3 regions of the Mesorhizobium sp. CCNWLY176 genome follow, and region 1 is predicted to be linked to each of the others. Evidence: predicted binding sites of a transcription regulator. Region 1 holds the regulator's gene; each other region holds the start of a gene.

Evidence for each region. The regulator HrcA, encoded in region 1, represses chaperone genes, less so after heat shock. The targets are predictions, from matches to a motif close to GTTAGCACTCNCNNNNNGNGAGTGCTAAC.
Region 2: a site for HrcA is predicted at 1,366-1,394, ahead of WBQ96_RS00925 (co-chaperone GroES). Genes of this name have one in related genera too.
Region 3: a site for HrcA is predicted at 1,115-1,143, ahead of groES (co-chaperone GroES). Genes of this name have one in related genera too.

What each region holds. Positions count from the first base shown of each region.
Region 1 is NZ_JBBBDZ010000018.1:70,718-74,712, reverse strand. Features, by position in the region: gene WBQ96_RS24225 (YceI family protein) at 1-289, shown strand, start outside; gene WBQ96_RS24220 (hypothetical protein) at 303-500, opposite strand; gene WBQ96_RS24215 (DUF2189 domain-containing protein) at 552-1,415, opposite strand; gene hrcA (heat-inducible transcriptional repressor HrcA) at 1,591-2,667, opposite strand; gene rph (ribonuclease PH) at 2,818-3,534, shown strand; gene WBQ96_RS24200 (VOC family protein) at 3,543-3,953, shown strand; gene rdgB (RdgB/HAM1 family non-canonical purine NTP pyrophosphatase) at 3,954-3,995, shown strand, end outside.
Region 2 is NZ_JBBBDZ010000001.1:197,946-201,940, forward strand. Features, by position in the region: gene recQ (DNA helicase RecQ) at 1-1,235, opposite strand, end outside; gene WBQ96_RS00925 (co-chaperone GroES) at 1,449-1,763, shown strand; gene groL (chaperonin GroEL) at 1,813-3,453, shown strand; gene WBQ96_RS00935 (hypothetical protein) at 3,525-3,914, shown strand.
Region 3 is NZ_JBBBDZ010000002.1:163,106-167,100, reverse strand. Features, by position in the region: gene groL (chaperonin GroEL) at 1-700, opposite strand, end outside; gene groES (co-chaperone GroES) at 759-1,055, opposite strand; gene WBQ96_RS03615 (polysaccharide deacetylase family protein) at 1,387-2,148, opposite strand; gene WBQ96_RS03610 (MarR family winged helix-turn-helix transcriptional regulator) at 2,328-2,798, shown strand; gene WBQ96_RS03605 (HlyD family secretion protein) at 2,795-3,979, shown strand.

The DNA.
Region 1 (3,995 bases):
CCTGCGCTCCGACGCGGTGTTCGATGTCGCGAATTTCCCCGAGATTTCGTTCCGTTCCACCGGGATCACGCAAACGGGCGCCAGCAGCGCCCGGATTGATGGCGTGCTGACGGCGCGCGGCAAGACGCGCCCGGCGCAGTTCGACGCCAGCGTCAGCGACCGCACCAAGCGCAAGATAACGTTCCGCGTGCAGGGGAAAATCCTGCGTTCGCCCTACGGCATGGATGTCGGCACGCCGATCTATTCCAACGTCGTCAAGTTCGACATGGTGCTACAGGGAACGCGTTGACCGGCACGAAAGGTCAACTGCCCTCTTCGTAGAAGCCGGCGTCCAGCTTCTTTTCGAGCTCGACGAGATCGGCCGGCAGCGGCATGCCCATGGCGCGCAATTCGTTCAGCTTTTCGCGAAGACGCTCATGCACTTCATGAGCGTCTTCGGGCTGTTCGATCATCTGCTCGAGCAGGAGGCTTATCTGCGCCTTGAGTTGTTCCAGTGCCATCCGTGCCTCCTGTGATCGATGCCACAGCCTACACCCGATGGCGCGCAGGTACTACGCTCGCTTTGCGACTGGCTTGGTCGAACGCCGACGCTTTTCGGCGGCTTTCGAGCTCGCAGTCACGCTCGGCTCCACCACCTTGCGGTAGAGATGCCATGTCGCATGGCCGAATATCGGCATGACCACGGCAAGTCCGGCAAACAGCGGTATTGAGCCAATGACCAGTCCTACAGCCACGAGAAGCCCCCAGAACAGCATGGGCAGCGGATTGACGATGAGCGCGCGGGCGGAAGCTTCCATCGCTGCAATCACGCCGACATCGCGATCGAGCAGCAGCGGGAAGGCAATGACCGTGGTGGCGAGCGCGACGATGGCGAACACCAGTCCGACCAGATTACCCCACAGGATCAGCGACCAGCCACGATCAGTCGTCAGCACGTCCCTGATGAAGGTGCCGATCGACGCCGGCGGCTCGGTGCCGAAGGTCATTGCATAGATCGCCTGGGCCACGAGCAGCCAGGCAATGAACAGCGCAAACAGCCATATGCCGACGGCGACGATCGACGGCAGTGCCGACGAATGGCGAACGTCGAAGGCGTGAACCCATGACGTATCCATGCCGAGTTCGCGGCGGCGGCTTATCTCATAGAGTCCAATCGCGGCAATCGGCCCAAGCAGGGCAAAGCCGGACATCAGCGGAAACAGCAACGGCAAGGCATTGTTGCCGGAAGTCCAGGTCGCCAGCACGACGCCGACGATCGGATAAATTACACATAGAAACACGTAGTGAGACGGTTTTTCCCAAAAATCCTCGGCGCCCTGTCTGAGCGACGTGGTTACGTCTGAAAAGCTGATCTTGCGCACGGCGACATGATTATAGGTCTCGCCGGCGCCTGCCATGACATGAAATTGTGCCATTCTCATACCTCCGCTGCTTGAAAGTCGCGGTGGTTAGGGAGCCGTCGAAACATGCCGCTCGACGAGCCGCGACCTGCAGTGACCGAACTATACACAGCCTGAGCCATTTTGTCGCATCACAAGGGTGAAAGCGATTGTCAGAGAGCTTTTGCAAATCCGGGGTGCGCTAGCAGCCTCAACGCAGCATGCGTGAAATGAGCTGTGCGGTGTAATCCACCATCGGCACGATGCGGGCGTAATTCAGCCGCGTCGGGCCGATGACGCCGAGCGCGCCGACGACGCGGGCATCCTTGTCGCGATAGGGCGCGACGACCAGCGAGGAACCGGAGAGCGAAAACAGCTTGTTTTCCGAACCGATGAAGATGCGCACGCCGGAGCCGGCCTCTGCAAGGTCGAGAAGCTGGACCATGCCCTCCTTTGTCTCAAGATCCTCGAACAGATGGCGAAGCAATTCGATATCGGCCTGCGCCGTCACGTTTTCCAGCAGATTGGCGCGGCCGCGCACGATGAGCCGTGACGGCAAGCCGCTCTCGACGCCTCCGCCTCCCCACACGGCGAGGCCCTTTTCGACGAGGTCCTGCGACAGCGTGTCGAGTGCTGCCTTGGTCTCTTCCTTCAGCCGCGCGATCTCAGTTTTCGCCTCGGCCAGCGTGCGCCCGCCGATATGGGCATTGAGATAGTTCGACGCCTCATGCAACTGCGAGGTGGTGACGCCGGGCGGCAGTTCCACGACCCGGTTCTCGACATCGCCGTTCTGCGAGACCATCACCGCCAGCGCGCGCTGCGGCTCGAGCTGGATGAACTCGATATGCTTCAGCGGCACCTCGTTCTTGGTCGCCAGCACCAGGCCCGCGCCCCGCGACATGCCCGACAGCATCTGGCTGGCTTCCGTCAGCATCTGTTCCAGCGTGGCGCCGCTGCCCGACGCCTTGACCTGCGCATCGATGACCCGGCGCTCTTCGTCCGAGAGGTCGCCGAGTTCCATGAAGGCATCGACGAAAAAACGCAGGCCCTTCTGCGTCGGCAGGCGGCCGGCCGAGATATGCGGCGCATAGACGAGGCCGAGATGCTCCAGGTCGCTCATCACATTGCGCACGGTGGCCGGCGACAGCGACGACGGCAGCATGCGCGACAGGCTGCGCGAACCGACAGGCTCGCCGTCGAGCAGATAGGAATCAACGATGCGGCGGAAAATATCCCGCGAGCGCATGTCGAGCGATTGCAATGTCGGATCCAGCACAGGTTTCGTCATGGTTTCACCAAACCTCCGGAATCAAGATATAGATGGCTCGCGCTGGAACACAACATGGGGTCATGAGGCCAACCCGGTTTTCCTTTGCGCCGGAAACGGCATGGCGTTACAAGCCGCGACGACTCCACCAATTTTCACAGAAAGAACCGTATGCGCCCTTCCAAACGCCAATTCGACGAAATGCGCGCCATCTCCTTCGAGCGCAACGTCTCCAAACATGCGGAAGGCTCGTGCCTGGTCAAATTCGGCGACACCCATGTCTTGTGCACCGCAAGCCTTGAGGAAAAGGTGCCCGGCTGGATGCGCAACACCGGCAAGGGCTGGGTGACGGCCGAATACGGCATGCTGCCGCGTTCGACCGGCGACCGCATGCGCCGCGAAGCCTCTTCCGGCAAGCAGGGCGGCCGCACGCTGGAAATCCAGCGCCTGATCGGCCGCTCGCTTCGCGCCGTGGTCGACATGCAGGCGCTCGGCGAAATGCAGATCACGGTCGACTGCGACGTTATCCAGGCCGATGGCGGCACGCGCACGGCCGCCATCACCGGCGGCTGGGTCGCGCTGCACGATTGCCTGCGCTGGATGGAAGCGCGCCAGATGGTCAGCGTTTCCAAAGTGCTGAAGGACCATGTCGCCGCCATTTCCTGCGGCATTCATGACGGCCAGCCCGTGCTCGACCTCGACTATCTCGAGGATTCGTCGGCCGGCACCGACTCCAATTTCGTCATGACCGGCAAGGGCGGCATCGTCGAAATCCAGGGCACGGCCGAAGGCGCCCCCTTCACCGAAGAAGAATTCGCCGCGCTGATGGCGCTGGCCAAGAAGGGTATTTCCCGGCTGGTCAGCCTGCAGCAGATGGCGGTGGCCTGAGGTTCGCCATGCAGCCCTCCGCCATCCTCGAATCCGCGCTCTACGTCACCGACCTCGACGAGGCTGAGCGGTTCTATGGTGGCGTTCTCGGGCTGGAGCTGATCTTGAAAGCCGAAGGGCGGCACGTCTTCTTTCGCTGCGGCAAGGGCGTGCTTTTGCTGTTCAACGCAGAAGCAACCAGAAACCAGCTGGCGGCCGGCGCGAAACTGCCTATCCCGCCGCATGGCACGACGGGTGAAGGACATTTGTGCTTCGCCGCGACCGCAAACGAGATCGTGCAGTGGAAAGCCCTGCTGGAAGGCAAGGGCATCGCCATCGAGGCGGATTTCGAATGGCCCAACGAAGGCCGCTCGATCTACATCCGCGACCCTTCAGGCAATTCGATAGAATTTGCCGAACCACGCATCTGGGGACTTTGAATGCGCATTCTGACCGAACGGGAAATCGTCGTCGCCAGCCAC
Region 2 (3,995 bases), on a different contig from region 1:
AGAGCTTTTTGCGCAGCGATCGTTCCGTCGAACAGCCGTGGCGGCTCGGCACAGGTATCGCAATTGCCGCAGGGCTCGCAACCGTCGCCAAAGTAAGAAAGCAGCACCTGGCGACGACAGCCTGCAGTCTCGGCCAACCCAAGGAGTGCATCGAGCTTTTGCCGTTCCGTGCGCTTGCGCTGCTCGGGCGCGTCTGATTCCTCGATGAAGCGGCTGCGCAGCGCAATGTCTTCATAGCCATGCAGCATCAGGGCGTCGGAAGGCAGGCCGTCGCGTCCGGCGCGTCCGGTCTCCTGATAATAAGCCTCGATGCTGCCCGGCAGATCGATATGGGCGACGAAGCGTACATCCGGCTTGTCGATGCCCATGCCGAAGGCAATGGTGGCAACCATGATGACGGCTTCATCGTGTTGAAAACGCGCCTGGTTGGCCCCGCGCGCAGCCTTGTCCATACCGCCGTGATAGGGCAGCGCATCATGTCCTTGCGTGCAAAGCCAGGCGGCAGTCTCCTCCGTCTTTCGTTTCGACAGACAGTAGACGATGCCGCTTTCGCCCTCGTGCTCTTTCAGGAAACGCTTCAATTGCGCCCGCGGATTGTCTTTCTCCTGGATGGCATAGCGGATGTTAGGGCGGTCGAAGCCTGCGATGAACGCATCACTTTCCGCGATCTTGAGATGTGCCAGGATTTCGGCCCGCGTCGGGGCGTCAGCGGTCGCCGTCAGCGCCATTCGCGGTGTGTCGGGGAACAACGCGGCCAGCGTGTCGAGCTGGCGGTATGAGGGGCGGAAATCGTGTCCCCATTGCGACAGGCAATGCGCTTCGTCGATGGCGATCAGCGACAGGGGCACTTGGCCGAGACGCTCGAGGATGTCGCGCCGGAGGAGTGTTTCCGGGGCCACGTAAAGGATGTCCAGCGCACCGGAGGACACGTCCCGCCACAGCGCGCTTCGCTCGTCGCCTGGCAGGTCGGAGTTGAGTGCCGCTGCCTTGACCCCAGCCTGGCGCAAGGCAGCCACCTGATCGGCCATCAGAGCGATTAGCGGCGAGACGACGAGGCCCATGCCGGGTCGCGCCATGGCCGGAATCTGGTAGCACAGCGATTTTCCGCCGCCGGTCGGCATCAAGACGAAGGCGTTGTTGCCGGCCATCACATGGTCGACTATCTCCGCCTGAGGTCCTCGAAAGGCGTCGTAGCCGTAAACGGCTTTCAGGATATGTGTGGGATCAGCGGTCAAAACGGCCTGCGTTGGGAATCAGTAAATCCAATACCTCATAGCAGATTGTGAGGTGCCTGGCCTGTTGACGCGCGGCGACTGTAATGGGCCAAACCTGTTTTACACCAATTCCGTTCCGTTGAATTAAAGTTTTGGCACTCCTATCAATCGAGTGCCAGAGGGCCTATAAAGCTGATGCGGTTGCCCTATGCGCCGATCGCAGAAAGACTTCCAATGAAATTCCGGCCACTCCACGACCGCGTCGTCATTCGACGTGCGGAAGGCGATATCAAATCCAAAGGCGGGATCATCATTCCCGATAATGCGAAAGAAAAGCCCCAGGAAGGCGAAGTGATCGCCGTAGGCCCGGGCTCTCGCGACGAAAGCGGCAAGCTGATTCCACTCGATGTCAAAGCAGGCGACACTGTCCTGTTCGGCAAATGGTCGGGCACCGAGGTCAAGATCGACGGCGAGGATCTCCTGATCATGAAGGAGGCCGACGTCATGGGCATCGTCGAGAAGACTGTCGCGGTCAGCAAGGCCGCCTGACCGGTCGGTTTCCGATCCCGCAATCTCAAGACTGAACTGGACGAAAATCATGTCTGCCAAGGAAATCAAATTCTCCACCGACGCCCGCGACCGCATGTTGCGTGGCGTCGAAATCCTCAACAACGCCGTCAAGGTGACCCTCGGCCCAAAGGGCCGTAACGTCATCATCGACCGCTCCTATGGCGCGCCGCGCATCACCAAGGACGGTGTCACAGTCGCCAAGGAAATCGAGCTTTCCGACAAGTTCGAGAACATGGGCGCGCAGATGGTGCGCGAAGTGGCCTCGAAGACCAATGATCTGGCTGGCGATGGCACCACCACCGCAACCGTGCTTGCTGCCTCCATTCTGCGCGAAGGCGCGAAGCTCGTTGCTGCCGGCATGAACCCGATGGATCTCAAGCGCGGCATCGATCTTGCGGTGGTCGCCGTCGTCAAGGACATCCAGGCACGGGCCAAGAAGGTCAAATCTTCCGACGAGATCGCCCAGGTCGGCACCATTGCCGCCAATGGCGACGAAACGGTCGGCGCGATGATCGCCAAGGCGATGAAGAAGGTCGGCAATGAAGGCGTGATCACCGTCGAGGAAGCCAAGACCGCCGAGACCGAACTCGATGTCGTCGAAGGCATGCAGTTCGACCGTGGTTACCTGTCTCCCTATTTCGTCACCAATGCCGACAAGATGCGTGCCGAACTGGAAGACGCCTACATCCTCATTCATGAGAAGAAGCTCGGTAATCTGCAGGCTTTGCTGCCGATCCTCGAAGCGGTGGTGCAGAGCGGAAAGCCGCTTGTGATCATCTCCGAGGACGTTGAGGGTGAAGCGCTGGCGACCCTCGTGGTCAACAAGCTGCGCGGCGGCCTCAAGGTCGCTGCCGTCAAGGCTCCGGGCTTCGGCGATCGCCGCAAGTCCATGCTGGAGGACATTGCTATCCTCGCCGCTGGCCAGATGATTTCGGAAGACCTCGGCATCAAGCTGGAAAACGTCACGATCGACATGCTCGGTCGGGCCAAGCGCGTGCTCATTGAAAAGGACACCACGACGATAATCGATGGCGCCGGCGAAAAAACCGCGATTACCGCCCGTGTCCAGCAGATCAAGGCGCAGATCGAGGAAACCACCTCGGACTACGACAAGGAAAAGCTTCAGGAACGTCTGGCAAAGCTCGCAGGTGGTGTCGCGGTCATTCGCGTCGGCGGTGCAACCGAGACCGAGGTCAAGGAAAAGAAGGACCGTATCGACGATGCGCTGAACGCTACCCGAGCGGCGGTCGAAGAAGGCATCGTCGCTGGCGGCGGCGTGGCGCTTCTACGCGCCAAGGCATCGCTGACCGGGCTTACCGGCACGAACTCGGACGTTACGGCAGGCATTTCGATCGTGCTGAAAGCGCTTGAGGCCCCCATTAGGCAGATCGCCGAGAATGCCGGCGTCGAAGGCTCCGTCGTGGTTGGCAAACTAATGGATAGCAAAGATCCCAATCAAGGGTTCAATGCGCAGACGGACGCTTATGTCGATATGATCAAGGCGGGCATCGTCGACCCGGCCAAGGTGGTGCGAACGGCTTTGCAGGACGCCGGCTCCATCGCAGCCTTGCTGATCACCGCCGAGGCCATGATCACCGACGCTCCTGCGAAGGATTCCGCCCCATCGATGGCTGCCAACGGCGGCGGCATGGGTGGCATGGGATACTAAGTATGCCCGAACCGTTCGGCCGACGCGGCCGAACGCCGGAACGAAAACAACAATCGGCAGGGAGAATTTCAATGGCTATACAGGGCAGCAATAGTTCGATCGCGCAGCGTTTCGAAAGCTATCAACCGTCAAAGTCGATCCTTGTGTGGGCCTGCGTTGCCACGGCGGTCGCTACGATGATCATCGGATTCAGCTGGGGCGGCTGGGTGACGGGCGGCACTTCGCGAAGTGCTGCAACCACCGCAAGCGACATTGCGCGCGGAGAACTGGCATCCGCTGTTTGCGTCGAGAAATTCAGAGCTGGGGCTGATGCTTCACAGCGCATCACCGCTTTCAAAGCCCTGACCGATTCCTACAAGAAGCGGCAGTTCGTGGAAGAGGGCGGATGGGCGACCATGCCGGGACAGACATCGCCTGACAGGCTCGGCGCGCAGGGTTGTGCGACCGTTCTAGCAACCTGAGGTTACGATAAAAGTTCGATGACAGCCGGGAGCCTGGCTCCCGGCTGTCTATCTCCCTTCGTCAAAGCAAGGAGACCACGA
Region 3 (3,995 bases), on a different contig from region 1:
GCATGGCCTGGAGGTTAGAGAGCTTCTTCTCGTGGAGAAGGATGTAGGCGTCTTCCAGCTCGGCAACCATCTTGTCCGGGTTGGTGACGAAGTAGGGCGAGAGATAGCCGCGGTCGAACTGCATGCCTTCGACGACTTCGAGTTCGGTCTCGGCGGTCTTGGCTTCCTCGACGGTGATGACACCCTCGTTGCCGACCTTCTGCATGGCTTCGGCGATCATCGAGCCGATTTCCGTCTCGCCGTTAGCCGAGATGGTGCCGACCTGGGCTACTTCTTCCGAGGTCTTGATCTTCTTCGACGACTTGACGAGGTGGGTGACGACTTCAGCCACGGCCAGATCGATGCCGCGCTTCAGGTCCATCGGGTTCATGCCGGCGGCAACGGCCTTGTGGCCTTCCTGAACGATCGACTGGGCCAGAACCGTTGCGGTCGTGGTGCCGTCGCCGGCGATGTCGTTGGTCTTCGAAGCAACTTCGCGGACCATCTGGGCGCCCATGTTCTCGAACTTGTCTTCAAGTTCGATTTCCTTGGCGACGGTGACGCCGTCCTTGGTGATGCGCGGTGCGCCGAACGACTTGTCGATGACGACGTTGCGGCCCTTGGGGCCGAGCGTGACCTTCACCGCGTCGGCGAGGATGTTGACGCCGCGCAGCATACGCTCGCGGGCATCACGGGAGAATTTTACTTCTTTAGCAGCCATTTTTGTGCTCCTGGGCCTTCAGCCCTAATTCTGAGTGGATGGTGCGGTTACCGGGAAATCAGCCGATGATGCCCATGATGTCGGATTCCTTCATGATCAGAAGGTCTTCGCCATTGAGCTTCACTTCGGTGCCGGACCACTTGCCGAACAGCACGCGGTCGCCAGCCTTGACGTCCAGCGGAACCAGCTTGCCAGCTTCGTCGCGAGCGCCCGAACCGACGGCGACGATTTCGCCTTCCTGCGGCTTTTCCTTGGCCGTATCGGGGATGATGATCCCGCCGGCGGTCTTTGCTTCGGATTCGACGCGGCGAACGACCACTCGGTCATGCAGCGGCCGGAATTTCGACTTTGCCATTTTGAATATCCTTGGTGCGGATGTTGAAACTAGTCCTCCGTCCGGCTCACCGGACTGTAGTTAGCACTCATCTTGGGTGAGTGCTAACGTGCCGGTGAGATAGGCCCGCGTGGTTTTGGAGTCAAGGAGTTGAGAAGGGCAGATGCGGCAAAAATTTGCTTTGGTCGCCGGCGCACCGCTGGAACCTCATGCCAATAGATCAGGGTGGTTAAGCAAATGTCGCCGTTATTGCCCTTCAACCCTCCTCTGAAAAGCAGATCAGGTTTCCATCTGTCGCTCGCGGATATGGCACTCTCATGGTCGAAGGCTCCTTCGCCGAAAGTGAACCGGCTCAGTCGTCGTCATAGGTCTTGATGTCGCCGAAGGCATAGCCGCGCTGGCGCAGCAGCCGGATCAGGGTTCGCAGGTTGCTGTCGCCTTGAAAGACATCCTGGAACATCTGGTCGTGCATCAGAAGCACCAGCTTGTTCTTCTTCACCAAGCGGCCATAGCCGAACAGGTGGTCGATCTCGCTGACGAGACTGGTGACGCTCTGCACCGGCTTGCCGTCATCATAATGCACCCATTCATGGTCCCAGCCATAGAGATAGTAGCCATAGGCCGCGACAAATTCGAAGCTCACCATCTCCCGGTCTTCCTCGTCCGACCGGATGGCGATGTCGTTGCGTGAAATATTCGGCAGCCGAAAAACGTCGCGGCCGGGCAGGCGGGCATAGACCGGCGGACCCTTCAGGCCCAAAACCGTGTCGGCACGCGCCAGATCTTCGAGCACCTGGTCGGTGTTGGAATAGAAATGCCGGTAGTGGTTGTTGGCGTGGCTGTAGCTGTGGTTGCCGACCGTCACCAGCGGCAGCGACTTTGCCTTGGCGACAAGCGCGCCGCGCTCGGGCGTGAGCTCGGCATGCGATCCGACCATGAACAGGGTGGCGGGGATCGCTTCGTCCGCCAGCACCTGCAGGATCGTTTCCGTGCCGGGCAGGGGTCCATCGTCGAAGGTCAGATAGACGGTGCGCTGGGCAGCCAAGGCCGAAGCGACGGTGAAGAACAGCCCGGCGGCCATGCACATCAGCGTGAGCGCCAGCGCCTTCCTCATGACATCCCCTCCAAATGCCGAATTTCGATGGCAGCGTATGGGCGAATGAGGTCGAGTCAAGCCAAGGCGGCCGCATCTTGACAGCAGTATGTCAGGATCATTGTGCACTGCATCACAAATTTGCGAGCAAGGTGGTTTGCCATCTTGAACCATGAGCATGCTCATTATATATGCCGCTCATGGAATTAGATGGCACTGAAAAACTCGGATTTCTCATCCACGATGCAGCAAGGCTGATGCGCAAGCGTTTTGAGACGCTTGGCAGGGGTCTCGGCCTCTCGTCCGCGCAATGGCGTCTGCTCGTCAGAGTGGTGAAGAGCGAGGGCGTGACCCAGGCGCGGCTGGCTGAACTGCTCGAAATCGAGCCAATCAGCGTTTCGCGGTTGATCGACCGCATGGAAGAGGGCGGCTGGATAGAACGCCGTCAGCACGCCACCGACCGGCGCGTGCGCATGATCTTCCCGACCGAAAAGAGCCGCGAGGCTTTCGGGGCGGTCAAGAGTGTTGCCGGTGAAGTTTTCGAGCAGGCCCTTGAGGGCCTGTCACAGGAAGAACGCCAGACCCTGATCCACGGCCTGACGACGGTTGTAAGTAATCTCTCGGACGACGAAGGGTCGTTCGAGACTATGCCAAAGGGTGCAGCAGCATGAACGCCGTGTCTAAAGTCAAAGACAAAGAAGAAGTGACGGAGATCGAAGCCGAAAAGCTGACCCCGCCCGTAACCATTCCCCAGACCCTGAACGTCGAGCCGGCGCCCGCGCCGGCTCGCAAGAAGCGCCGTTCTGGCCGCTTTTTCCTGATGGCGGCTCTGCCGCTGGCGCTTGTCGTCGGTGGCGGCTACGTCTGGGTCACCGGTGGCCGTTATCAGGACACCGAGAACGCCAATCTGCGCCAGGCCAAGGTGACGATCGCTTCCGAGATCGCCGGCCGCATCGTCAATGTCGATGTAACGGACAATGCGCTGGTCAAGGCCGGTGATGTCCTGTTCGTGGTCGATCCGGAACCCTACAAGATAAAGCTCGCACAGGCCGACGCAGCCCTTGCTGCCGCCCGCCTCGACGTCGAGCGGCTTCGCGCCTCCTATAGCCAGGCCCTGTCGCAGGAACGTGTGACGGCAAACGATATCGTCTTCCTGCAGTCGCAGTTCGACCGTGCCGCCGATCTTGCCAAGAAGGGCATCAATGCGAAGTCCTCTCTGGACGAAGCGCGGCGCGACTTGACCAAGGCGCAGGACGAGCATGCAGCCGCCGTTCAGGGCATAGCCAGCGCGCGCGCAGCGCTCGGCGGAGATCCGGATATCCAGACCGACAAGCATCCGACTGTGCTTTCAGCAATCGCCGCTCGCGATCAGGCTGCCTATTCGCTGGCCCAGACCACGGTTCGCGCTCCGGCCGACGGTGTGGTTTCGCAGGCGTCTTCCTTCAAGCTCGGCCAGTTCGTTGGTGCTGGCACGGCGCTGTTCAGCCTGGTCGAAACGGGCGACACCTGGGTCGACGCGAACTTCAAGGAAACCCAGCTGACCAACATGAAGCCGGGCCAGGAAGCCGACATCACGCTCGACACCTATCCGGGCCGCCCGCTGAAGGCGACCGTTGAGGCGATCGGCGCGGGTACCGGCGCCGAATTCTCGCTGTTGCCGGCACAGAACGCCACCGGCAACTGGGTCAAGGTCACGCAGCGCATTCCCGTGCGGATGAAGGTGAACACCGACGGCCTCGACATTGCGCTTCGCACCGGCATGAGCGCCTCGGTTTCTGTCGACACCGGCGTCAGCCGCGGCTTTGCCGGCCTGCTGCCGACCGCTCATGCCGCTGACGGCAAGGCACAGTAAGTATCAAGGCGGACAG